Regions from separate parts of the Trinickia sp. Z7 genome, predicted to be linked through region 2. Evidence: predicted binding sites of a transcription regulator. Region 2 holds the regulator's gene; the other holds the start of a gene.

Region 1 (13,330 bases), on a different contig from region 2:
TTCGTGTAGGGGAAAAGCCCATTGTCGATGTGCTTTTGAATCACGAGCCGCTTGATTTCCAAGCTGTCCTTGCCCAACTCCATGAGCGTGTCGATGCGCGTCATGAGCGCCGCTTCGTCGCCGGCATACAGATAGCCGAGCCGCGCGCAATTGATCGTGACGACGCCGATCGAACCGGTCTGCTCGGCCGAGCCGAACAAGCCGTTGCCGCGCTTGAGCAGCTCGCGCAGATCGAGTTGAAGGCGGCAGCACATCGACCGAATCATGTTCGGCTTCAGTTCCGAATTGATGAAGTTTTGAAAGTACGGCAGGCCGTAACGCGCCGTCATCTCGAACAGCCGGTTCGCATTGGGGCTCGTCCAGTCGAAATCGGCCGTGATGTTGTAGGTCGGGATCGGAAACGTGAAGACGCGGCCCTTTGCGTCGCCGGCCTGCATGACTTCGATGTAGGCCTGGTTGATCATGTCCATCTCGGCTTGCAGCTCGCCGTAGGTGAAGTCCACCTCTTTGCCGCCGATGATGGGCACTTGCTCGCGCAGATCTTCCGGGCATACCCAATCGAACGTGAGATTCGTGAATGGCGTTTGCGTGCCCCAGCGCGAAGGCACGTTCAGGTTGTAGATGAGTTCCTGAATGTATTGGCGAACCTCGTCGTAGCGCAGGCCGTCCTTGCGCACGAACGGCGCCATGTACGTATCGAACGAGCTGAACGCTTGCGCGCCGGCCCATTCGTTCTGCAGCGTTCCGAGGAAATTGACGATTTGCCCGACGGCGCTGGACATATGCTTGGGCGGGCCTGCTTCGACCTTGCCCGGCACGCCGTTGAGCCCCTCGGTCAGCAAAGTGCGCAGCGACCAGCCGGCGCAGTATCCCGAGAGCATGTCGAGATCGTGGATATGCAGATCGGCATTGCGATGCGCTTCGCCCACGGCGGGCGGATAAATATGGCTCAGCCAATAGTTGGCGACGAGCTTGCCCGAGATGTTGAGGATCAACCCGCCCAGGGAGTAGCCCTGGTTGGCGTTCGCATTGACGCGCCAGTCCAAGCGGTCGAGATATTCGTCGATGGCGGAACCCACTTCGACGAAAGGCTTGGACCGATCGGCCGCTGGCGCGAGACGAATGGCTTGGGTGAGACGGTCAAGCGTGGGCTGGCGTTCCATGCGGTCCTCGATGAGCACAATATGTTGTGATGTTGCTCATCGTATGCACCATATATGGTGGGGTCAATGCCGGTGATCGGCATTATCGCGTCTACTTGACCTGGATTAAGTTTCGAGCGGTCGCGCCCCCAAGCGGTGCGCGACCGATTGCCGTGGCGGCAGCGCGCTCGGCGCTCGCCTGCCGTGGCCCGGTGGCCGAGCCGCTTAGCCGCCGCTGCAGCCGCAGCTGCCGGCGCCACCGCCGGCGCAGCCGCCTGCCGAGGCTTGCTCGGCGGGGGCGCCTTCGTTTGCCGTGAGCCAGATGCCGAAGTCGATGGCGATCCGCTCAGGGGTACGCTCTACGTACTGAATGCGGACTTGGTCGCCGTAGCGCTGCTGAATTTGGTTGAGCAGCGGGAGTGGATCGTGATCGTTGACGAAGCGCATCGTTTCGCCGTGATCGAGCGTCTCCAGTGCCGCAAAGATAGCGGCGTGACGGAAGCGCTTGGCGATACCGCGGGCATCGAACAGATAGGTGGCGTCGAGGGAAGGGTGGGCCATGCTTGACTCCGATATGCAAATCAAAGGAAAAATGCGTCCGCGCCGAGAAGCGCGTCACAGGTAATCGATAAAGAAAGTGGTTAGGGGTGCAGAGTTCTTACGTCACCTCCTGTGCGAGACGATGCGCGCCTCGGTGCGCGCGGTCCAAGCCGCCCGCGCCATGACGGCGACGAACAAAGCAAGCGCGATTGCATTGCCGATGGCGCCGGCGCGGCGCAGGGGGAACGCATCCAAGAGCGCGCCGGCCACGCGCGCGCCGAGCGCGAGATGGAGCGCGACGAGCGGCAGGTAGAAGACGGGGCGATAGCTCACACGCAGGCGTGCGACCGCTGGAAGCACGATCGGTGCATGGCCGAGCGCCATCGAAATCACGAAGCCGAGCGTGAGCGCATGCAACGCAGCGTCGTGCCAAGGGTGGCCAACGCGCCAAGCGCCGAACACGCCTAGCGCGCCGCTCAGCGCCAGCCATCCATAGCCTGACAACAAGCACACCGCGATGAAGCGCGTCAGGCCGCGTTGGCGCACCGTGACGCGCGCGATGTCGTAGCGCGTGAGCCACGCGGCCAGTGCGATCAGGCATGCGGAGAAACCGCGCAGGCCTGCGTTGGGCATGAGCCAGGCCCATGCGACGCTGGCGAGCAAGACGACGACGATCGTCACGAACCAGGCCCGCGCGCGCCGCGGCGTGGGCCGCAGGCGTGTCAGCTCGAGCCGTTCCGCCGCGATGGTCAAGACGAGAAACGCGACCCAGCTCGGCACGGCGACAAGCGGCGTGGCGCTCGTGAGCCAGAGCAGATCGCCGAACCACCAGCTCGATACGCCGAGCGCGAGTATCGCCAGATGCAGCTCGGTGTGGCGGCGCACCAAGCCGAGCACGCTTGCGAGCGCGAGCGAGGCGCCCGCGAAGAGCAGCAGTTGCGCCCATAGGGGCGGCGCGCCCGCCAACAGCAGCACGGCCGCGAAGGCGACGGCCACGGGCGCGCAAAGATGACGGCCGCCGCCCAGGGCGACGGCTCGCTCCAAGCTCACCACGGCGCCGAAGAACATGGGCAGCACCAGCACGCCGTGCCATACCGCATTCGTGAGCGCATGAGGGGGCGCCGCCACGCCGAAGCGCGCCAGCCCGGCGAACACACCGCAAGCGAACGTGAGCACGATCGCCGCGGCGAACGCAACCCGCATGGCGACGCGCAGCGGCGCAGCCTTCGAAACGGCGTGCGGCGTCCGGTTCAATCGTCGCTCCATCCCAGCGTATCGCGCGCCGCATCGCTCATCATCGACGGGTCCCATGGCGGTTCCCAAACGAGATCGATGTCGACGCTCGTGCCGATCGCGAGCGATGTGTCGATGACCGCGCGCACGTCGTCGAGGATCGATTGACCCATCGGGCACGCGGGCGAGGTCATGGTCAAGGCGATGCGCCAGCCTTCGTCGTTCGATTCGACATCGTAGACGAGGCCCAGATCGACGATGTTGATGCCGATCTCGGGATCGATGACTTGCGTGAGCGCAGCGTGGATCAGCTCGCGCGTCATCGGCGCGGTGGAGGCGATCGATGCGGGATTCATAGCATTTCTCCGAACAGGTTCGATGGCCAGACGGCCGGACCCAAGGGTCCGGCCGTCGCGAGGCGTCATGCGAACACGAGCCCTACCAAGCGAGCATGGCGCGATTTACACGCGATGCACCGCGGACTTCACGGGCGCTTCGACCGGCCGGCCGGGACGCAGCAGGCGCAGGGCGAACCACCCGAGGTAAAGCACGCCGACAGCGAACAGGATGTCGCCGGGCACCCGCACCCAAACGAGGGCCTGCATGATCGGCGCATGCACGACTTCAGGCGAGCGCGCGTACCAGAGCCCCTTGCTGACGCTGGCCCATGCTTCGTAGATCCCCGACGGCAGGATCGAGAAGAACACCATCATGAACAGGCCGACGTTGAGCAGCCAGAACGCGGGCTTGAGCAGCGAGTCGTCCCAAGCTTCGCGCGCCGACAGGCCGCGCAGGCAGAACAGCATGAGGCCGATGCCGAGCATCCCGTACACGCCGAAGAGCGCGGCGTGCCCGTGTGCGGGGGTGATGTTCAGGCCTTGCACGTAGTACAGCGAGATCGGCGGGTTGATCGAGAAGCCGAGCAGACCGGCGCCGACGGTATTCCACAGGCCCACGGCGACGAAACAGAGAATTGCCCACTTGTACGTTTGAACCCAGGGCGCCGCCTTCGTCTTGCGATACGTTTGCCAGCCTTCGAGCCCGATGAGCGCGAGCGGCACGACTTCGAACGCGGAGAACACCGCACCAACTGCGATCACGGCCGTCGAAGCGCCGGTGAAGTAAAGGTGGTGCAGCGTGCCGAGAATGCCGCCGAAGAGGAACACGATCGTTTCGAGCACGATGGCGCGGTTGGCCGAATCGATTCGAATGAGGCCCAGGCGCGAGAAGATCAGTGCGATCACGGCCGTTGCGAACACTTCGAAGAACCCTTCGACCCACAGATGCACGAGCCACCATCTCCAGTATTCGATCATGGAGTAGTGCGTGTGTTGGCCCCAGGCGAGCGACGTCGAGTAGAACGCGCCGATACAGGCGGCGGACAGGAACACCATGCCGATCAAGCCGCGTCCGTTCGTTTTCGGGTTCTTGAGCGCGGGCATCAATGCACGGCCCATCAACACGAGCCAGAACAGCAGGCCGATGAACAGCAGGATTTGCCAGACGCGACCCATGCTCGTGTAGGCGAGCCCTTGGTTGCCGATCCAGAACGCGAAATCGGTGCCGCGGTGCTGCAGCGTGCCGAGCCAGCCGCACGCAGTCGATCCGACCACGATGAACAGCAGCGCATAGAACAGCACGTTGACGCCGAGCTTTTGAAACTTGGGCTCATGTCCCGACAGCAGCGGCGAGATATACAAGCCGGTCGCGAGCCATGCCGTCGCGATCCACAGCACGCCGAACTGCGTATGAATCGTGCGGCTGGCAACCCACGGCAGCACCTCGGCTAACGGGAAGCCGAAGAAGCTGTGACCCTCGACGGCATAGTGGGCCGTGACGGCGCCCATGCCCACTTGCACGAGCAGCAAGCCGATGACCACGTAGAAGTACTTCTTGGTCGCCTTCATCGAAGGCGTCGCCTTCACGTTGAACAGCGGGTCTTGCGCGGGCGGCGCGACGGGCTCTTCGCCGTCGCTGTGCGCCGAGTGATACCAGATCATGCCGGCGATACCGGCGAGCAACAGGACCACGCTTGCAATCGACCACATGCCGTTCGCGACGGTCGGGTTGTTGTCGACGAGCGGTTCGTGGGGCCAGTTGTTCGTGTAGGTGATATCCGTTTGCCCGGGACGATCGGTCGTTGCCGACCAAGCCGACCAGAAGAAGAAAGCGGCGAGCGCGGCGCGATCGTCTGCGCTTTGGACCGAGCCGGCGTTCATCGCGTATTGGTCGCGCAACGTATCGAGCGAGCGATCGGTGCCGAACAAGGCTTCGTAGTGGGCGGCGACATCACGCGCAGCGCTGGCGCGCGCATCGGACAACGTGATGCGGCCCGTGCCGGCGTCGTAGCGATTGGCCCGCATCTCGCGCTTCAGGCGCGCGTCCAACGTGCCTTGCTCGTCCGGCGTGAGCGCCGCATACGGTTTGCCGTATTGTTGCTGGGCCCAGTTTTCGCGCAGTTGCAGCGCTTCACGGTGCAACCAGTCGGCCGACCAATCGGGTGCAACGTAGCTGCCGTGACCCCAGACGGTGCCAAGCTGCTGGCCGCCGGCCGCGAGCCAGACTTGCTGGCCGCGCGTGACTTGAGCGCCGGTGAACAGCACTTGACCGCTGTCGCTTACGACCGCGCTTGGAATGGGCGGGGCGGCCAGATAGATTTCCCTGCCGAGCCAAAGCAAGGCGGCGAACGATAGCAGGCAGACCAGGCCCAGCCATCTCCATAAGCGTCGTGTTGATTGCATATCCTCTCTCCTAGAGGGTGAAGTGCCGGGACGTGCCCCGATTCGCGAAGCGATCCTGCTGAAGCAGCTTTTAACATGCATTGCGAATACATGTTAAGCCGAATCATAAGTTTGATTTTTGATCTATGTAAAGGTTGTGCGCAGGTGGCGTACTGCTGATTTGCGCGGGGCGGGCCGCTAAACATCTATAAGAAATCGATGTTTAGCGGCGCTTTGCGGGGGATTCGCGCCATATTGACGCGGGGGGTTGAAGGCGTTGTTGCAGCGGTACGGCGGGGCGTTCAGCCCGCGCCGCGCAACGTCCTGCGTCTGCGCATGCCGTCGGCGAGCGACAGCAGTTGATCGCGCGGCAGCCTCAGGATTGCGCCGAATACTTCTCGTTCTTCGCGGTCGGCATAGGCGGGGTAGCGCGCGGCGAATTTGCCGAGCAGGTCGGGGCGCTTCGATGGGCGGCGGTCGCGGACCCCTTGCAGCCAGGCGCGCACGGCGCGCCAGGTGCGCATCAGCGATTCGTGCTCGGCGTCTAGCGCGTCGAGCGATTGCACGATGTCGGCATCGCCCAGGCGCCGCAGCGTCGGAAACAAGTCGCCGCGCTCATCGGCGTGGTGCAGGGGCACCTCCTGCTCGAAGTAGGCGAGGATGTCGTGCGCCGTCGAGCGAGCCGTATCGTCCGGCCCGTAATGGATGAGATGGATATCGAGCCGTAGCATCAGGCCGGAGAAGCGGCGAATGTCGGCGTGGCAACCCAGCAAATGCGTCATTGGGTCGGAGAAGCCGATGTCGTGCGGGGCTAAGGACGGTGGCATGCTCGATACGCTCGGGGACCAGGATCGGCGTATTGTTGCAGCGCTCGGCGCGGGGGCGAGTGATATATGTCAAGGGTTTGCGAAGAAGCGAACCGCGGTTCATGGTCGCGTCCGGTGGACGCCGGCCGGCCGATCTTGCGTTCAGCGCTGCTTGCCGCATTCGGGATTGAAGACCCGCTCGCTGGAAGGGGGATTGTTGGCCAGCTTGTTTTCGGGGCGGCGGGGCCGTGGGACCAATTCGCCGCCGCAATTGGGGCATGTCCCATGCAGGACGTTCGTTGCGCAGTCGGCGCAGAACGTGCATTCGAAGGAACAGATCAGAGCGTCTTCGGCTTGCGGCGGGAGATCCTTGTCGCAGCATTCGCATCCGGGGCGCAGTTCGAGCATGGGGAGTCTTCTCCTGATTGAGGGAGTGGGTGATCGTCGCGCCGCCGCGCGGGTGGCGCGGCTTATGCGCTCGTCGATGCTGCGCGCAGCTTAAAAGCAGGGTATCAAGGCAGAGGCGTTGGTAACTGCCATTTAGCTGTCAGCGCCGCCTTCTTGCCGTGGAAGGAACGTCGACGGGATGAACTCGCGTTCGCACGACGCGCAACGATTTGCGATGGTGTGCTCCGTATAGCTGCGCCCACGGAGACGCCGCCGGCACGATCGATATTCGCAACGGCGTCATACTTCATGAGCGAGCAGAAAATCTACTAATGTCGGCGCGCTTGCGCTGCCGCATATTTCGGCCGCCGCGGCGCGACCCCGCCGTGCCATGTCACGCCCTTAGCCGACTACTTCTCTGTCGAGGCATCGGACCCATGGTGTTGCATCATGCCGCCATCGTGCCCTTCCATTGCGTCGTGGCCGTGGTCGGATACCTGTGCATCGAACCACTCGTGTATTGCTGCGACTAGCCTAGGGTCGCCGCTGCGATAGGTGATTTCGCCGCCATCGGGCAGGTCCCGATAACGAATCTCGAGCTCGCCCTGCCGTGCCGCCCGTAACGCCGGCAGGCCCGGCATGTTCTTGCCGTGGATCTGCTCCGGCGCCTCGAAATGCCCAGCCGCAAAATCCCGGGCAATTGCGGCAAGATGTGCTCGAATCAACGCGACCTGCTTCGGGTCGGGATGCTTCTTCGTGAGAACCTGCTGGATTCCGCCGTCTGCGGTCTTCGTAAAGACATGCATGGTCGCCGCAAGGGAGAACGGCATCACCTGCGCTCCGTGCCGTGCGACATCCCCCTGGCGTGCGGTGCTTTCGGCGCTAGCGGGCGACGCAAGCACGGCGGCGCTGAACACGGCGGCGGCCGTGATAACCGTGATTGGCGAGCGTTTCATCGAATACACCTTAGGCGCGTTCGTACCAGGCCTTCGAACGATTGACGATGCGCACCACGAGCAGCATGACGGGTACTTCGATCAGCACACCCACCACGGTTGCCAGCGCCGCGCCGGAATTGAAGCCGAACAAGCTGATGGCAGCGGCGACCGCGAGTTCGAAGAAGTTCGACGCGCCGATGAGCGCCGACGGACACGCGACGTTGTGTTTTTCGCCGACTGCCCGGTTGAGCCAGTAAGCGAGCGCCGAGTTGAACAGCACCTGGATCAGAATGGGCACCGCGAGCAGGGCGATCACGAGCGGTTGCTCGAGGATCGCCTCGCCTTGAAATGCGAACAGCAGCACGAGCGTCGCGAGCAGCGCGGTGATCGACCAAGGCCCGATCTTTTCCATTGCCGCATCGAAGGTAGCTCGTCCCCGGCCTAGCAGTGCCTTGCGCAGCATCTGCGCAAGGATCACCGGAATCACGATGTAGAGCACGACCGAGGTTAGCAGCGTGGCCCAGGGCACCGTAATGGCGGAAATGCCGAGCAGCAATCCGACGAGCGGCGCGAACGCGATCACCATGATGCTGTCGTTCAGCGCCACCTGCGACAGCGTAAACAAGGGATCGCCGCCGGTGAGCCGGCTCCAGACGAACACCATCGCCGTGCAGGGCGCTGCCGCGAGCAGGATGAGGCCGGCGACGTAACTGTCCAGCTGCGCGGCAGGCAGCATGGGCGCGAACAAGTGCTTGACGAATAGCCAGCCGAGAAACGCCATCAAGAACGGTTTGACGAGCCAGTTCACGACCAGCGTGACCGCGATGCCTTTGACGTGCTGACGCACTTCGTGCAATGCGCCGAAGTCGACCTTGACCAGCATCGGAATGATCATGACCCAGATCAGCAGGCCAACCGGTAGATTGACATGCGCGTATTCCATTCGGCCGATCGCCTGGAACACGCCGGGGAGCCACTGGCCGAAGAGGATTCCGGCGACGATGCACAAGGCAACCCAAAGAGAGAGGTATCGCTCGAAAAAGCTGATGGGCGCCTTCGCAAGGGGCTTATTCGAAGGCGTAACGTGAGTGGCGGTCATGGGGGCTTTGGGCAGGTCCGGTTCAGTTCGTTTGAATGTCGTTCAACGCGCGTCGCAGCTCGGTGTCGTTCAAACGATCGAGGGGAAGCGCAAGCAACTGCAGCATGCGATAGCCGATCGCCTGGCGGGTGAGTTCGAACGCTTGCCGTTTGCCTTCATCGCCGCCGGGCGCATTGGACGGATCGGCGTAGCCCCAGTGAACCTTGACGGGGCTTGCGGGCCAGAGCGGACATTGCTCCGCAGCCGCGCTATCGCACACCGTGATGACGATGCGCATCTGCGGGGCATTTTCGGCGATGAACTCGTCCCAGCTTTTGCTCCGGTAGCCCGCGGTATCGACACCGGCATTCGACAGCGCTTCGAGCGCGAATGGGTTGATGCGCCCGCTCGGGGCGCTGCCGGCGCTGTAGGCGCGCACGTCCTTCGCGAGCTTGCTCGCCCAATGGTTCAACATGCCTTCGGCCAGCACGCTGCGCGCCGAATTGTGGGTGCAGAGAATGAGTACGTTCGTTGTCATTGAGGACTTCGCCCGATCGTCGTGAATGCGCTCAACAGCAGGCCGAACCGGCCGGTTTCACGCAGGCGTCGGCGGCTTTGGCCGGCGAACCGCAGCAAGCCGACGCGCGCGAGGACGGCGCCTGCTGGCCGCTGTCGCCAAAGACCGGGGCGTTATCCAGCGTATGGAAGTGTTCCCAAGCGATGCCCTGCGGATCGACGACCCAGTGTTTGTCGCTGCGCGCGTAACAACACGTGGTTTCGCCTTGGTCCAGCAGCGCCATGTCGGCGGCCTTCGCTCTTTGCGCGAGTTCGGCGAGGTCCGCGGCGTCCTCCACTTGGAAACCGAGATGATCTACGCCGGCTTTCGTGCCGCGAGTCGAAATCGCAAAGTTGATGCGAGGGTCCTCCAGCATCCACTTCGCATAGTCCGCTTCGAGCTTCGCCGGCTCGGCCGCGAACAGCTTCGTATAAAACGCGACGCTGGCTGCCAGATCGTCGACGTGCACATGGACGTGAAATCGCTTCATGAAGATGCCCCTTTCAGCATTTGCAGGAATCGGCGCCCGGCGTGACGCAAGCCTGGCCCTGACAACAGTTTTCCGTGAGGAAGCCCAGCAGCGCGTTCATTTGCTCGAATGCGGTCCGATAAATCAGGCTGCGCCCGTCGCGCTGCTGAGTGACGAGGCCTGCATGCATCAACTCCTTCAGATGAAAGGAGAGGGTGGCATTGGGGATGTCGAGCTCTCCCGCAATGGCCCCCGGAGTCAGGCCGCCCGGCCCCGCGACGACGAGCATCCGGAACACGCGCAAGCGCAACTCGTGAGCAAGCGCCGCAAGGGCGCGGATAACATCGGTTTCTTCCATATTTCCAATATAGTCGAAATATTCGACCGCCACAAGGGAGGGTGAATGCGCTGTCTTGATCATGCGCGGGCTGCAAACGATGAACTGACTTGCATCGCCCGATTGCATCACCGGTAAGGTGATGGGCGATGCAATCGGATACCGGGCTCAGACCGTTGCCAGAACGAGCCGGGTCGGCGGCGCACCGAGCTTCAATCCATCCGCGCGGCTCGCGAGATAGCGCTCGTTCAACTCGCTCGGGGTCCAGCTCTTGCTGCTGCTGAAGCCGAGCTCGGTCAACATCTCGGTCAAAGCGGCTGGTTCGAAGAAGCTCTTCCACGGCTCGCCGCGCTCGGCGAATTGCGCCGTTATCTGCTCCATCGCGATGCGCATGACGGGGGGCAAGCTCGACAGCGGCACCGCATATTCGAACAGCACGGCGCTCCCTCGCGCGCAGCCTGCGATGAAGCGCAAGGTCTCGCTGACGGCCGCTTCGTCGAGATACATGGTCACGCCCAGCCAACTGAAATTGGCTGGGGCGCTAGGATCGAACCCGGCGCGCGCCAGGCCCTGCGCCAATCCGATGCGCTCGAAATCGACGGGCACGAAATGCAGCGACGGCGGCGCCTCGATGCCGGCTTCTTGCAGGCGCGCGCGTTTCCACGCTTGCGTGGCCGGCAGATCGACTTCGAAGACACGGCCCGGTGCATCGAGGTGCCTGTAGGCGGTGGTGTCCAAGCCCGCGCCGAGGACGACGTATTGGCGGACCCCGCGCTCGAGTGCCTCGCTCCACACGTCGTCGGCCAGACGGCTGCGTACGACCAACGAACTGCGCATCCCTAACGACGCCGGCTGCCGAAACTTATCGATGCTCTCACGCAGGGCCTGCCGCTCCGATTCGCCGAGCAGCGCCAGCGCGAGCGGATCGTCCAGCACGAGCGGACGATCGAGCAACTGATGCGCTGCGCGCTGGATGGCCACGGTCAATGCGCTTGGCTTGGGTCCCGCGGCAGCGGGCGTGATGTCGTTGCCAACCCTATGCGCCTTGTGCAGATAGGCGAGGAGGGCCTCGTCGAAACCGATGCCCAAGAACAAGTCCGGTTCGCGCATCAAGGCTTCGCGAATGCAAGCTTCCAGGACGGCGTCGTCTGCGCAGAAGCTTTCGCGAAAAAGCTGCTGCCAGCGTTTGACGATCGCCTGCACGGGGGCGGCGCCCACATCCGTGCCCGCCTCCATGTGGGTCCGCAGCGCGGCGATCAGCGCGGGCTTCGCGCGCCGGTTCTTTGCGGCGAGTTGCCGGCGCCGCACCTCGTCGGCCTGCGCCGCGCTCAGATACTTGGCGAACACCGCGCATCGCGCGTGGATGAAGGCTTCATCGATCCATGCGAGCATCTCTGCGGTCATGCCTGCAATTTGCGGGGCGGGCGCCTCGCCAACCTGCATCCTCATCAATTCGAAGGCCAGGGTCGAGTCGCTACGCGTCATTCGCGTCAAGAGTCGGATCCAGCGCCACGCTAGCGCTTGTGCCCCTTCGCTCGCGGCCGGCAGCGCTTGCGTCACCGCGTGGCGGATCTGCTCGATGAGCTCGGTCCACGCCGGGTCCGTCCGTGCGACGGCACCCGGCCCCGATGCATGCGTGGGATCGAGTGCGTCGCCGGTCACCTGCTTCGTTTCCATGCGCATTTTCTCCAACGTGTTCGGTCGGTCGGTGTCGATGGATCGCCCCAGTTTCGTCGCACACGTGCGTGAGGATGCAACGCAGGCCCTCGACATAAGGCTTCGCCTGCGTGTTGCGCATGCAAGCCGCGCGGACCCCGTCAACGCGAGCACAGGGGCGACGCTGCGGATTCCATCGGCGGGCTCAGCCGTCGCTGTATAGGACTGCCGCGCTGCAGCGAGGCCGGGTCGAAGAACAGCCGGCCAGGGCAGCGCGACGGGCGGTGGAAACAATACCAGCTTTCCGCTGGGCGGCACGCAAAGCCGTGCACAATAGCGCCTATGCAAGCCCCAGACCTCGAACGCCTCGTCACCGTCACGATGCCTTTTGGCAAATACAAAGGCCGGCTCATCGCCGACCTGCCCGGTCACTACCTCAATTGGCTGGCGCGAGAGGGGTTTCCGCGGGGCGATATCGGCCGGCTGCTCGCGCTGATGCACGAGATGGACCACAACGGCTTGAGGGGCTTGCTCGATCCGCTGCGAAAACGTGCATAGCGGCGATCATCGATCGCATCGAACGGGATCGGCGCCCTAGCTAGCGGGCACGTAGCGCCACTCGAAGCCGCTCCCGATTCGCCTGACGCTCCCCGCCGAGGTCTGCGCGAAGTGCGCTGCAAATAGTGTCGCGTCCGTATCCGCGGCGTACGTCAGCAAGCGTTCACGCGATGCGCGCGCCTGCTCCTGATCGAGACAGAACATCGAATTCCATTCCGGCCGATGCACTTGGACGGCGCTGTGCATCACGTCGCCGGAGAACAGCGCCGTTTCGCCGCGCGAGCGGATCTCGATCGCCATGTGGCCGATGCTGTGGCCGAACGTCGGCAGAAAGCGGATGCCGTCGAGAATTTCTTCACCCGCGTCGGGCACCGCTCGCGCCTGCCCGGCTTCGATGACGGGAAGCACGCTATCGTCGAAGACCATTCTCCGCGACGCCCCTTCCGGCGTGGCGAAAAAATCGCGTTCGCGCTCGCCGAAGACATACTTCGCATTCGGAAACACAGGCGTCCAGCGGCCATCCTGCCAATGCGTATTCCAGCCGACATGATCGACATGCAGGTGCGTAAGCAGCACATAGTCGACTTTCTCGCGCTTGAATCCTGCCGCTTCGAGGCGTTCGAGCACGGGATTGTCCAGCTTGTCGAACAGCGCGCTGAACGGACGCGCCTTGCCGTTGCCGATGCCCGTATCGACGACGATCGTCGTGCCGTCGATTTCGATCACCCACAGATGCGTGTGCAAGGGTACGCGCGCGTTCGTGAGATCGAGGCTGTCGGTGGCGAAACGTTCTTCGAGCGCGCGGCCGTCGTCGGCAGTCCAGGCAGGAAACAGCCGATCGGGCGCGAGCGCAAAGCGCGTTTCATCGACGCGAGTGATGGTCGCCGCGCCGACACGATGCACTTGTGAT
Region 2 (9,932 bases):
TCGATCCCTTGTAGTCGCGCAGGGCATACAGCGCGTTGCCGAGCCAGTACTGCGCCGTCGGCTGGTAGGGACTTTGCGGGTACTTCGCGACGAAATCGCGAAATGCCGCCGCGGCCCCTTTGTAATCGCCGCTGCGAAACTGCTGCGACGCCGCGTTGAACGCCTCCGTTTCACCGGGCTGCACCGCGCCTTGGACGCCGTCCACCGTCTGTTGCTGCGGCTCGAACTTCTTGAGCCGCGTATCCAGATCGGTGTAGTAGTCCTTCTGTTGCTTCTGCAGCGTGGCGACCTGGTTCGTCAAATCCTCGTTCTGCCCGCGCACCGTCGCGATCTGCTGGTTCAGCTGATCGATGCGCCCCTGCTGATCGAGCAGCGTGCGCTGCGCGGCGGCCAGTTGGCTCGTGAGGTTGTCGGTCTTTGCGCGCAGGTCGAGAATGGCCTGGCGCGCCTGGTCGTCGTCGAACAGGCCCGCGTGCGCCGGCCCGGCGACAAGCGCCGAGGCGGCCACGCATACGGCTGCGGTGCCTCGCAGCCAGGAGAAACGGTGCGTCATACGCGTTGTCACCCGTTACGAATTACTGATAGACGATATCCGCGCGGCGGTTTTGCGCCCACGAAGCTTCGTCGTGACCCGTCGCCAACGGCTTTTCTTTGCCCAGGCTAACGGCTTCGATTTGCGAATCCTGCACGCCCAGGGTCTCCAGGCCTTGCTTGACCGCTTCCGCACGCTTTTGGCCCAGCGCGAGGTTGTACTCGCTCGTACCGCGCTCGTCGGTATTGCCTTGGATCAGAACGTGGCGTTGCGGATGGCTCTTCAGGTAAGCCGCGTGCGATTGCAACAGCGATTGATATTCCGGCTTGACCGAGTAGCTGTCGAAGTCGAAATACACACTGCGCTTGGCCAGCGGGCTGTTCGGATTGTTCAGCTCGTCGACCGTCACCGGCGCGACTGCGTTCGGGTTCGGCTGCGTGCCGACCGCACCCTGCGAGGGGTTCTCGTTGAGCTTCGTGCCCGAATGGCAGGCCGCCAGCGCGCCGACCAACATTACCGCAAACGCGAAACGAAGTTTGGACATCATTTTTTTACTCTCCTTGTGTGTCATTGCATAAAAGGACCCCAAGACGGCTCGCGCACGCTGCCGCCCTGAACGGACAGGATTTGCCGAGTCCGACCGTCGGTCGAAACCGCAGCCAAGACGCCACGGCCGTTCACCTGAGTGGCGTAAAGAATGTACTGACCGTTCGCCGCGAAACTCGGCGATTCGTCATGGACGGTGTCCGTCAGGGCCGTTGCGACGCCGGTCTGGAGGTCCTGGACATAAAGCTTGAACGCTCCGCCGACGCGCGAGATATAGGCGAGTTCCTTGCCGTCCGGGCTCACGCGCGGGCTCGTGTTATAGCTGCCGGTGAAGGTCACGCGCTGCGCGGCGCCCGCGCTTTCGCCCGCGGCCGGCATCTTGTAGATCTGCGGCTGGCCGCCGCGATCGCTCGTGAAATAGATCCACTGGCCGTCGGGAGAGTAGAACGGCTCCGTATCGATCGACGTGCTCTGCGACAGGCGGTGCAGGCCGCCGCCGTTGGCGTTGACGGCCCAAATCTGGGTGTTGCCCGTGCGCGAGAGCGCAACGGCCACGGTGCGGCCATCGGGTGACCACGCGGGCGCGCTGTTGTTGCCCTTCTGATCGGAGACGACGACGCGGCGGCCCGTGGGCAAGTCGTGAATGTAGACGATGGGCTTGCGTTTCTCGAACGAGACGTAGGCCACCTTCGTGCCGTCGGGCGACCAGGCCGGCGAGATGATCGGCTCGGGGCTGGACAGGGCGACGTGCGCGTCTTGGCCGTCCGAATCGGAAATTTGCAGTTGATACCGGCTGCCGACCTTGATCACGTACGACAGCCGCGTCGCGAACACGCCCCGGGTGCCGAGCAGTTTTTGATAGATGTAGTCGGAGATCTTGTGTGCCGTGAGCCGCAAGCTGTCTTGAGGCGTCGTAAACGACAAGCCGCCCAGGCTTTGCCCCTTCACCGTATCGTAAAGGCGGAATCGCACGTCGTATTGGCCGTTGGCGGCGCGCGTCACGCTGCCGGCCACGAACGCGTTGGCGCCTTTCGCTTTCCATGCGCCCAGATCGACGGAGTCGTTTTCCGAGACGGGGGCGGAGCCTGCGTCGATGTTCGTGAACTTGCCGCTACGCTGCAAGTCTTGGCGAACGATCTCGCTGATCGATGTCTGAGCGCTCGATTCCCCTGCGAAATTGGCCGTTGCGATTGGGTACTGTGTGGAGCCGACGCCCGTCACGAGCACGTTCAACTGCGCATGCGCGGCACTGGCCGACGCAATCAGGCACGACGCCAGCAATGTCCTCAAGCCTAGTTTCGTCATCAAACTCATGCTGAAAATCCCATAAAGCGAAAAAATGGCACGACAGCAAAGAGACTACGGGATGCAGGAATCGTTCCTGACAATGCGTAGTGCACGGCGTCTCTCACGTCTGTCCCTCAGCTCGAGCCGGCCGGCCGCAACGTGATCAAGAACGAGGCCGGCGCTTTCCCGTTGATGTCGAGGGGCATCGGGTTCGACGCGTTCACGGCATTGGCCGCCGCCGCATCCCACTGAGGATTGCCGCTGCTCTTTTGGATCGAAACGGACAGCAATTGGCCATCGGGCGCGCAATGCACGGAAACGACGGTTTCGAGCCCTTCGGTCGCACCGGCCCAAATGATATTGGGCTTGACGCGCCTGCGCACTTTGTCGGCGTAGCCGGGCGAGGCCGACGTCCCGCCCGAGCCGCTGCCCGTGCCGCTTTTCGCAAGGCCGTTGCCGCCTTCACTTTGACCCGCCATGCCTTGCAATTGCGAAAGCCGCGCGCGCCGCTCCTGTTCGAGCTGCTGCTTCTGCTTGGCTTGCTGCTGCGCGAGCGCCTTCGCCTTGGCGGCCTTTTCCTCGGCGGCTTTTTCCGCTTCCGCCTTCTTTTCCGCTTCCGCCTTTTGTTGGGCTTCGAGCTGCTGTTGCTTCAGTTGCGCTTGCTTCTGTTGCTCCGCCTGTTGCTGCTCTCGCTGTTTCTGAGCTTGCGCCTGCTGCTGCTTGAGCTTGTCGGCAGCGGCCTTTTGCGCGGCGAGACGCACCGCTTGTTCGCGCGCCTGCGCTTCCTGGCGCTTGGCCTGCTCTTGTTGCTCTTGCAGCGCCTTCTGACGCTGTTGTTCCGCGAGCTGCGCGGCCCGCTGCGCAGCTTCCTGCTCCTTGCGTTTCTTCTCCTGCAGCGCGATGTCCGCCTGCTCTTGATCGACGGGCGGCGCAGGTTGCACACGCACGGGCGGGGCGGGCGGGGCAGGGGGCTGCGTAGGCGTGGGCGTGGGCGGAATGTCCGTCCAGATCTCGGCTTCCGCGCCCGCGGGCGTGCTGTTCTGCCAATGGATGCCGTGATAGAGGAACAGGCCCAGCAACACGTGCATGACGAGCGCAAGCGCGAACGCGCGCCAAGTGCCGCGCTCGCGAGGCGGTTGCAGCGGGTAGACGGACTGCTTGCGGTTCATTGCGGTTTGACGAGCAGGCCCACGCGCTTGACGCCGCGCGCCTTCAAGTCGGACATCACGTTCATGACCGCTTCGTATTGCACGGTCTTATCGGCGGCGATCACGACGGGTTGGTCCGGGTGCGAGGCCTCGCGTTCGGTCACGAAGGCGGCCAGATCGGCGCGCGTCATCTGTTGCTCTTGCGAGCCGCCCGCGTCGTCTTTGTAGCGAACGGTCATCTTCCCGTCGCCGCGAACGTTGACGACGACGGGCGGTGTTTGCTGCTGGGGCGCGGCGCCGCCGACCGTGGGCAGATTCACGATCGAAGGCGCGACGAGCGGCGCCGTCACCATGAAGATGACGAGCAGCACCAGCATGACGTCGATATACGGCACGACGTTGATGTCGGCCATCGCCCGGCGGGAACGGCCGCCGCGCATGCTGGAACGATTGGTGGAGCCGGCCATCGCGTACTCCTTAATGCGCCTGGCGCTGCAAGATGTTCGAGAATTCTTCGATGAACGTTTCGAAGCGGATCGCGAGGCGATCGATGTCGTGCGCGTAACGGTTGTAGGCGACGACAGCCGGGATCGCCGCGAACAGGCCGATGGCCGTGGCCGTCAGCGCTTCCGCGATACCCGGCGCGACATTGGCGAGCGTCGCCTGCTGCACGTTGGCCAGGCCGCGGAACGCGTTCATGATGCCCCAAACCGTGCCGAACAAACCGATGTACGGGCTCACGGAACCGACCGAGGCCAGAAAAGCGAGGTTCGCTTCGAGCACATCCATTTCGCGTTGGAACGCGGCGCGCATCGCGCGGCGCGCGCCATCGAGAATCGCGCCCGGATCGTTGATCCGCCTTTCTTTTCCCTTCAAGAACTCGCGCATGCCCGACTCGAAGATTCGCTCGAGCCCGCCGATCGTGTGGCGATTGTTCGCCGCGCTTTGATACAGCGCCTGCAGGTCGCCGCCCGACCAGAAGTCGCGTTCGAATTGTTCAGTTTGCGCCCGCGCGCGCCGGATGGCAAACCACTTGCGGAAGATGAACGTCCACGACATCAGCGACAGCAAGAGCAGCAGCCCCATCACCGCTTGCGCGAGCACGCTCGCATTGAGGACTAGGGAAACGATCGATAAGTCTTGTGCGTTGTTCATAAAGGATGGGCTTATGCGTCGGAACGGGCAGGGCTCGCTGCAAGGCGCGAATAGGGTTTTAGTCGGGCAATTGAAAGCGCCGCCGCTTCAACGCCACACCCCGCTTGGTATCGACCGGCACGATACAAGTTCATGGACGTAGACTCAACGGAAATTAAGCGCCTGCCGTTGACATGCCCGCTGCAACTGCTAGCGGGTCGCTTCGTAGCGCCGCCGATATCGAATCCGGCAAGGCGACGGGCTTGAGTGTGACACGATCGACGCAGCCGACGCGCACTTTGCCCACGGCTAAGACGCCGCCGGCGCGATGCGCTTCCTGGACGAACTCGACGCTCGCTTTGCCGAGCCGCTCGATGCGGCTCGCGATCGTCAGCATGTCGTCCAGGCGCGCCGGCGAGCGATATTGCACAGCCGTTTCGCTGACGACGAAGACGATGCCGCACTGCTCGGCCAGCTTGCGTTGATCGATGCCGCATGCGCGAAGCCATTCGGTGCGAGCGCGCTCGAAAAACTTCAGGTAATTGGCAAAAAAGACAATGCCGCCTGCGTCGGTATCTTCGTAGTACACGCGTAGCGGCCAGTCGAAAGTGAATTGCACGCCGCCATGGCTGGTAGGCTGGTTCATGGCCCGGCATTTTACCGGATCGCGCGCCCCGGTCTCGAAATTGCGTAAAAACTTCCCCAATTGCCTATTGGTGGCGCTTCCAATACACTATCGCGCTCATCCCTGCGTGACTGGCGATAAGACCCTAGGGGTCAAGGTGGAGCAACCCACCGTGAAGCGCAGGGTGCCGTTTTGCCGTTCGCCTGGGCAGCCGAATATTGCGCGCCGTCGTTTGCGCCGCCAGCGGTTGCCTTGCCCGCGTAACGGAATCCTCCGCCACGCCAGGGCTGGCTTACCGCCAGCAGCGCGAGCGTACGACCGGTACGTGTCCCGCGCGCGATTCGGCCAACCTGTACACCCTTAACGGAACGCGTATGTTTGACAGAGCCCAAAGCACGATCGCCAACGTCGATCCCGAGATCTGGAACGCCATCCAGCAAGAAAATCACCGCCAAGAAGAGCACATCGAGCTCATCGCGTCGGAAAATTACACGAGTCCGGCCGTGATGGCCGCGCAAGGCTCGCAGCTCACCAACAAATACGCCGAGGGCTATCCCGGCAAGCGCTATTACGGCGGCTGCGAGTACGTCGACGTGGTGGAGCAGCTCGCGATCGACCGCGTGAAGGCGCTGTTCGGCGCCGAAGCCGCGAACGTGCAGCCGAATTCGGGCTCGCAGGCGAACCAGGGCGTGTTCTTCGCGATGCTCAAGCCCGGCGACACGATCATGGGCATGAGCCTGGCCGAAGGCGGTCACTTGACGCACGGCTCGCCCGTGAATATGTCGGGCAAGTGGTTCAACGTCGTGAGCTACGGGCTGAACGAAGCGGAAGACATCGATTACGACGCCGCCGAAAAGCTGGCGCAGGAGCACAAGCCGAAACTGATCGTCGCGGGCGCATCGGCATTCGCGCTGCGCATCGACTTCGAACGTCTGGCGAAGATCGCGAAGTCGGTGGGCGCGTACCTGATGGTCGACATGGCGCACTACGCCGGCCTCATCGCGGCAGGCGTGTATCCGAACCCGGTGCCGCACGCCGATTTCGTCACCACCACCACGCACAAGAGCCTGCGCGGCCCGCGCGGCGGTGTGATCCTGATGAAGGCCGAGTACGAGAAGCAGATCAACTCGGCTATCTTCCCCGGGATTCAAGGCGGCCCGCTCATGCACGTGATCGCCGGCAAGGCCGTTGCGTTCAAGGAAGCGGCTTCGCCCGAGTTCAAGGTCTACCAGCAGCAAGTCGTGGATAACGCGCGCGTATTGGCTGAAACGCTCGTCAAGCGCGGCCTGCGCATCGTCTCGGGGCGCACGGAAAGCCACGTGATGCTCGTCGATCTGCGTGCGAAGAAGATCACCGGCAAGGCGGCCGAGGCGGCGCTCGGCGCGGCGCACATCACCGTCAACAAGAACGCGATTCCGAACGACCCGGAAAAGCCGTTCGTGACGAGCGGGGTTCGTCTGGGCTCGCCCGCCATGACCACGCGCGGCTTCGGCACGAAGGAAGCCGAGCAGGTGGGCAACTTGATCGCCGACGTGCTCGACAATCCGGAAGACGCCGCTACGATCGAACGCGTGCGCGCCCAGGTGGCCGAGCTGACGAAGCGGTTCCCGGTCTATCGTTGATCGGCCATGCGCTGCCCCTTCTGCCGGCACGAAGATACGCAAGTGGTCGACTCGCGCGTATCGGAGGACGGCGCCGCGATTCGGCGGCGCCGCCGCTGCCCAGCCTGCGATAAGCGTTTTACGACGTACGAGCGGGTTGAGCTGACGCTGCCGGCGGTCGTCAAGAAGGACGGCAGCCGCAGTGAGTTCGACCGCCGCAAGATTGCCGCGAGCATGCAGCTCGCATTGCGCAAGCGCCCGGTTTCCGCCGAGGCGATCGACGCGGCGGTGGCGCGCATCGAGTATCAACTGCTCGGCAGCGGCGAGCGCGAAGTGCGCAGCGAACGGCTTGGCGAACTCGTCATGAACGAACTGCTGCAGTTGGACAAGATCGCCTATGTGCGTTTCGCTTCCGTCTACCGGCGCTTCGAAGACGTGTCCGATTTCGAGGACGTGATCGAGGAGTTTCGCCGGCCGAAACCCGAAAAGCCCACCCGCAAGCGCTGATTTCCCTTCTCGCTTCATCCTGCTGTTCCCCGCTGTCCGCAATCGATAGATACGACGCGTCATTGTCGGATTGGTCGCATGCGCGCGCCATTCGGCCGAACGGCATATGGTGGCGCATGCCTTCACGCGATAGATTGGGCTCCTGCCGATGACGGGAAGGAGGAGAGATGCCGGGCGTATCCGAGTGTGGGCGTATTGCACGGCGGGGCCGGTCGCGGCGCGGCGGTTTTTCGCTGGTCGAGCTGCTGGTCGTCACCGTGCTCGTGGCGTCGAGCGCATTGATCGCGACGCCGGTCTTCTCCGCTTGGCACACGCGGGACCGAATCGATGCCGCGGCTAGGGCATTGCTCGCCGGTCTGACGCTCGCGCGCGGCGAGGCCATGGCGCGCGGCACGCGTGTCGTCGTCTGTCCTGCCGATGCGCAAGCCCAGTGCTTGCCGAAGGGACATCGCTGCACGGGCGGGGTGCAGGGCTGGTCCTGCGGCTGGATGGTGGTTGTCGACCCCGAGCGTGCCGCCCAGGTGCTGCGTGTGTATCGACGTCCGTCCGGCGTCTCGATCGCAGCCGCTGCGGGTGCTGTCGAATTCACTCCGCCGGCCGGGCAAGTGATCGGCGGCTTTCGGAAATTCGAGCTCGCGGCCGCGGGCCGGACGGTGATCGGGCAGAGCGGCGCCTGGAACCGCTGCATCCGCATCGCCGCGGGTGGGAGAGTGCGGCTGGAGCACGGCGCCTGCACCGGACGGGCGCGAGCATGAGAAGCCGCTTTTCGCCTGCTCGGCGGCGCGCCGGCACGTCTTTGCTCGAAGTGCTCATCGCGCTTTCGCTCGTGGCAAGTGCCGTCCTGGGCGCGGCTGCCGCGCAACTCGCGGCGCTGCGCGGCGCCGGTTCGGCTGCCCATCGCGAGCAAGCAGCGTGGATTGCCGCGTCCGTTGCCGAGGCAATGGCGGCCGGGCAAGGGCTTTCGTTCCGCTTGGCTCATATGCGCGAGCGCGCCGGTGCAGTCCTGCCGGGTGCTCGCGTATCGATGGTCGCCGAAGCGGGCGGCGCCGGCACGGCCGTCGTGCAGTGGCCGCACGAGCCGGACCAGCCCGAGCAGGGCCGAGCGTCTCGGCACGGCTCGTGTTCGCCTCTGGACAGCGGCGCCCCTTCGCGCTGCATCGCACTGCCGTTTGCGAGCCGCCCATGACGGCAGCCGAGATTGCGCCTCGGCCCTCGCAGCGGCTGCAAGCGGGGCACACGCTGCTCGAATGGCTCATCGCGGCGGCGCTGGGACTCGTCGTGCTCGCCGGTGCGTTGACGTTGTATCGATCGCAGCGCGACGCCTTCGCGCGAGCGGCCGATGCCGCATGGATGCGCGAGGCTGGCACGGCGGCGCTGACGATCGTCGGTCAGCACGTTCAATTGGCTGGGTTCGCACCGGTCGATCAGTCGGCGCTGCGTTCGAATGTGACGCCGGGCCTCTTCGGTTGCCAAGGCATGCGGGCCGTTCCGGGCGCACCCGCCGACGACTTCCGCTGCGTGCTTCGTGCGTCCGACCCGGCGGACTCGGACGGTATCGTCGTGCGCTACGCGGACAACGCGATAGCCACCTGGGCCAGCGCGTCGGGCGAACCAACCGATTGCCTCGGGCAAGGCGTCGAACGCCAGGGCGAATACGCCGTGATCGTCAACCGGTTTTATGTCTCCCAGCCGCCCGGGCGGGAGGAGCCCGAGCTCTACTGCTTCGGCAACGGGCACGCTAGGACGCCGCAGCCGCTCGTCGAGGGCATCGAGCGCCTGTCGCTGCGCTACTGGCTGCGTGGGGCGGCCGAGCCGGTCGGCGCCCGCTCGATCGTACCCGCGCAGTGGGCGGACGTGGCGGCGGTCGATGTATGCGTCGTCGTTCGCGGCCGGCGGCCCGCGGTGGGCACGTCGTTCGTCGATTGCGACGGCCGGCGTGCAAAGGGCAAAGACGGGCGGGGGCGCCTTTCTCTGTTGCGCCACGTCGTCGTGCGCAATCATGAGGTGGCGCGATGAGCGTTGCACGAGACCGTGCGGGCCGACCGTGCGAGCGGCGCGAACGACGCGGTGGCGTCGATCGCGTTCGGTGCGCCGAAGCGACCGCCCGCGCGCGCAAGCAGGGGCGTACGTTGCGTGAACGCGCGCCGGCTGTGCATCGTGGCGTTGCGCTGCCGAGCGCGCTCATGCTCGCCGCGATGATGCTGGCTACGTCGGCGGCTTGGCTGGAAGCGTCGATTGCGCAAACCCGCCGCGCAGCGAATGTCCATGAGTACTTGCGCGCGAGCCAGGCTGCGCAGAGCGCGTTGACGTTATGCGACGACGCGTTGCGCGCCGGGGCCGCGCCCGTCATGTCCGCGCCGCACGGGCGGCCCCCGCATTGGACGACGGCCGCAGCGTTCGATCGTCTCGCCGCATACGAGCCGGTTCCTTTTTGGCCAGGATCGGCACGGCCGCCGCAATGCCTGATCGAAGAGGCGCGCTTCGAAGGAAATGCCGATGCATACGGTTATTGGATCACCGCTCGCGGCTTCGGTGCGAATGAGGGGACGCGA

What was found. The regulator NrdR, encoded in region 2, represses ribonucleotide reductase genes. The targets are predictions, from matches to a motif close to CACNANATNTNGTG.
Region 1: a site for NrdR is predicted at 1,179-1,192, ahead of QQS38_RS06550 (ribonucleoside triphosphate reductase). Genes of this name have one in related genera too.

What each region holds. Positions count from the first base shown of each region.
Region 1 is NZ_JAUEQW010000003.1:23,416-36,745, forward strand. It holds gene QQS38_RS06550 (ribonucleoside triphosphate reductase) at 1-1,163, opposite strand, end outside; partial or broken gene QQS38_RS06555 (DUF2249 domain-containing protein) at 1,464-1,703, opposite strand; gene QQS38_RS06560 (hypothetical protein) at 1,806-2,885, opposite strand; gene QQS38_RS06565 (metal-sulfur cluster assembly factor) at 2,933-3,271, opposite strand; gene QQS38_RS06570 (nitric-oxide reductase large subunit) at 3,377-5,656, opposite strand; gene QQS38_RS06575 (hemerythrin domain-containing protein) at 5,938-6,462, opposite strand; gene QQS38_RS06580 (DUF1272 domain-containing protein) at 6,604-6,849, opposite strand; gene QQS38_RS06585 (aspartate carbamoyltransferase) at 7,239-7,784, opposite strand; gene arsB (ACR3 family arsenite efflux transporter) at 7,795-8,865, opposite strand; gene QQS38_RS06595 (arsenate reductase ArsC) at 8,888-9,382, opposite strand; gene QQS38_RS06600 (ArsI/CadI family heavy metal resistance metalloenzyme) at 9,414-9,890, opposite strand; gene QQS38_RS06605 (ArsR/SmtB family transcription factor) at 9,904-10,227, opposite strand; gene QQS38_RS06610 (SAM-dependent methyltransferase) at 10,375-11,883, opposite strand; gene QQS38_RS06615 (DUF3820 family protein) at 12,205-12,420, shown strand; gene QQS38_RS06620 (MBL fold metallo-hydrolase) at 12,457-13,330, opposite strand, start outside.
Region 2 is NZ_JAUEQW010000004.1:167,536-177,467, reverse strand. It holds gene ybgF (tol-pal system protein YbgF) at 1-553, opposite strand, end outside; gene pal (peptidoglycan-associated lipoprotein Pal) at 576-1,079, opposite strand; gene tolB (Tol-Pal system beta propeller repeat protein TolB) at 1,100-2,392, opposite strand; gene tolA (cell envelope integrity protein TolA) at 2,500-3,534, opposite strand; gene tolR (protein TolR) at 3,531-3,980, opposite strand; gene tolQ (protein TolQ) at 3,991-4,668, opposite strand; gene ybgC (tol-pal system-associated acyl-CoA thioesterase) at 4,823-5,293, opposite strand; ZMP/ZTP riboswitch at 5,390-5,488, shown strand; gene glyA (serine hydroxymethyltransferase) at 5,647-6,894, shown strand; gene nrdR (transcriptional regulator NrdR) at 6,901-7,380, shown strand; gene QQS38_RS09590 (GspH/FimT family protein) at 7,548-8,135, shown strand; gene QQS38_RS09585 (hypothetical protein) at 8,132-8,566, shown strand; gene QQS38_RS09580 (PilW family protein) at 8,563-9,396, shown strand; gene QQS38_RS09575 (pilus assembly PilX family protein) at 9,393-9,932, shown strand, end outside.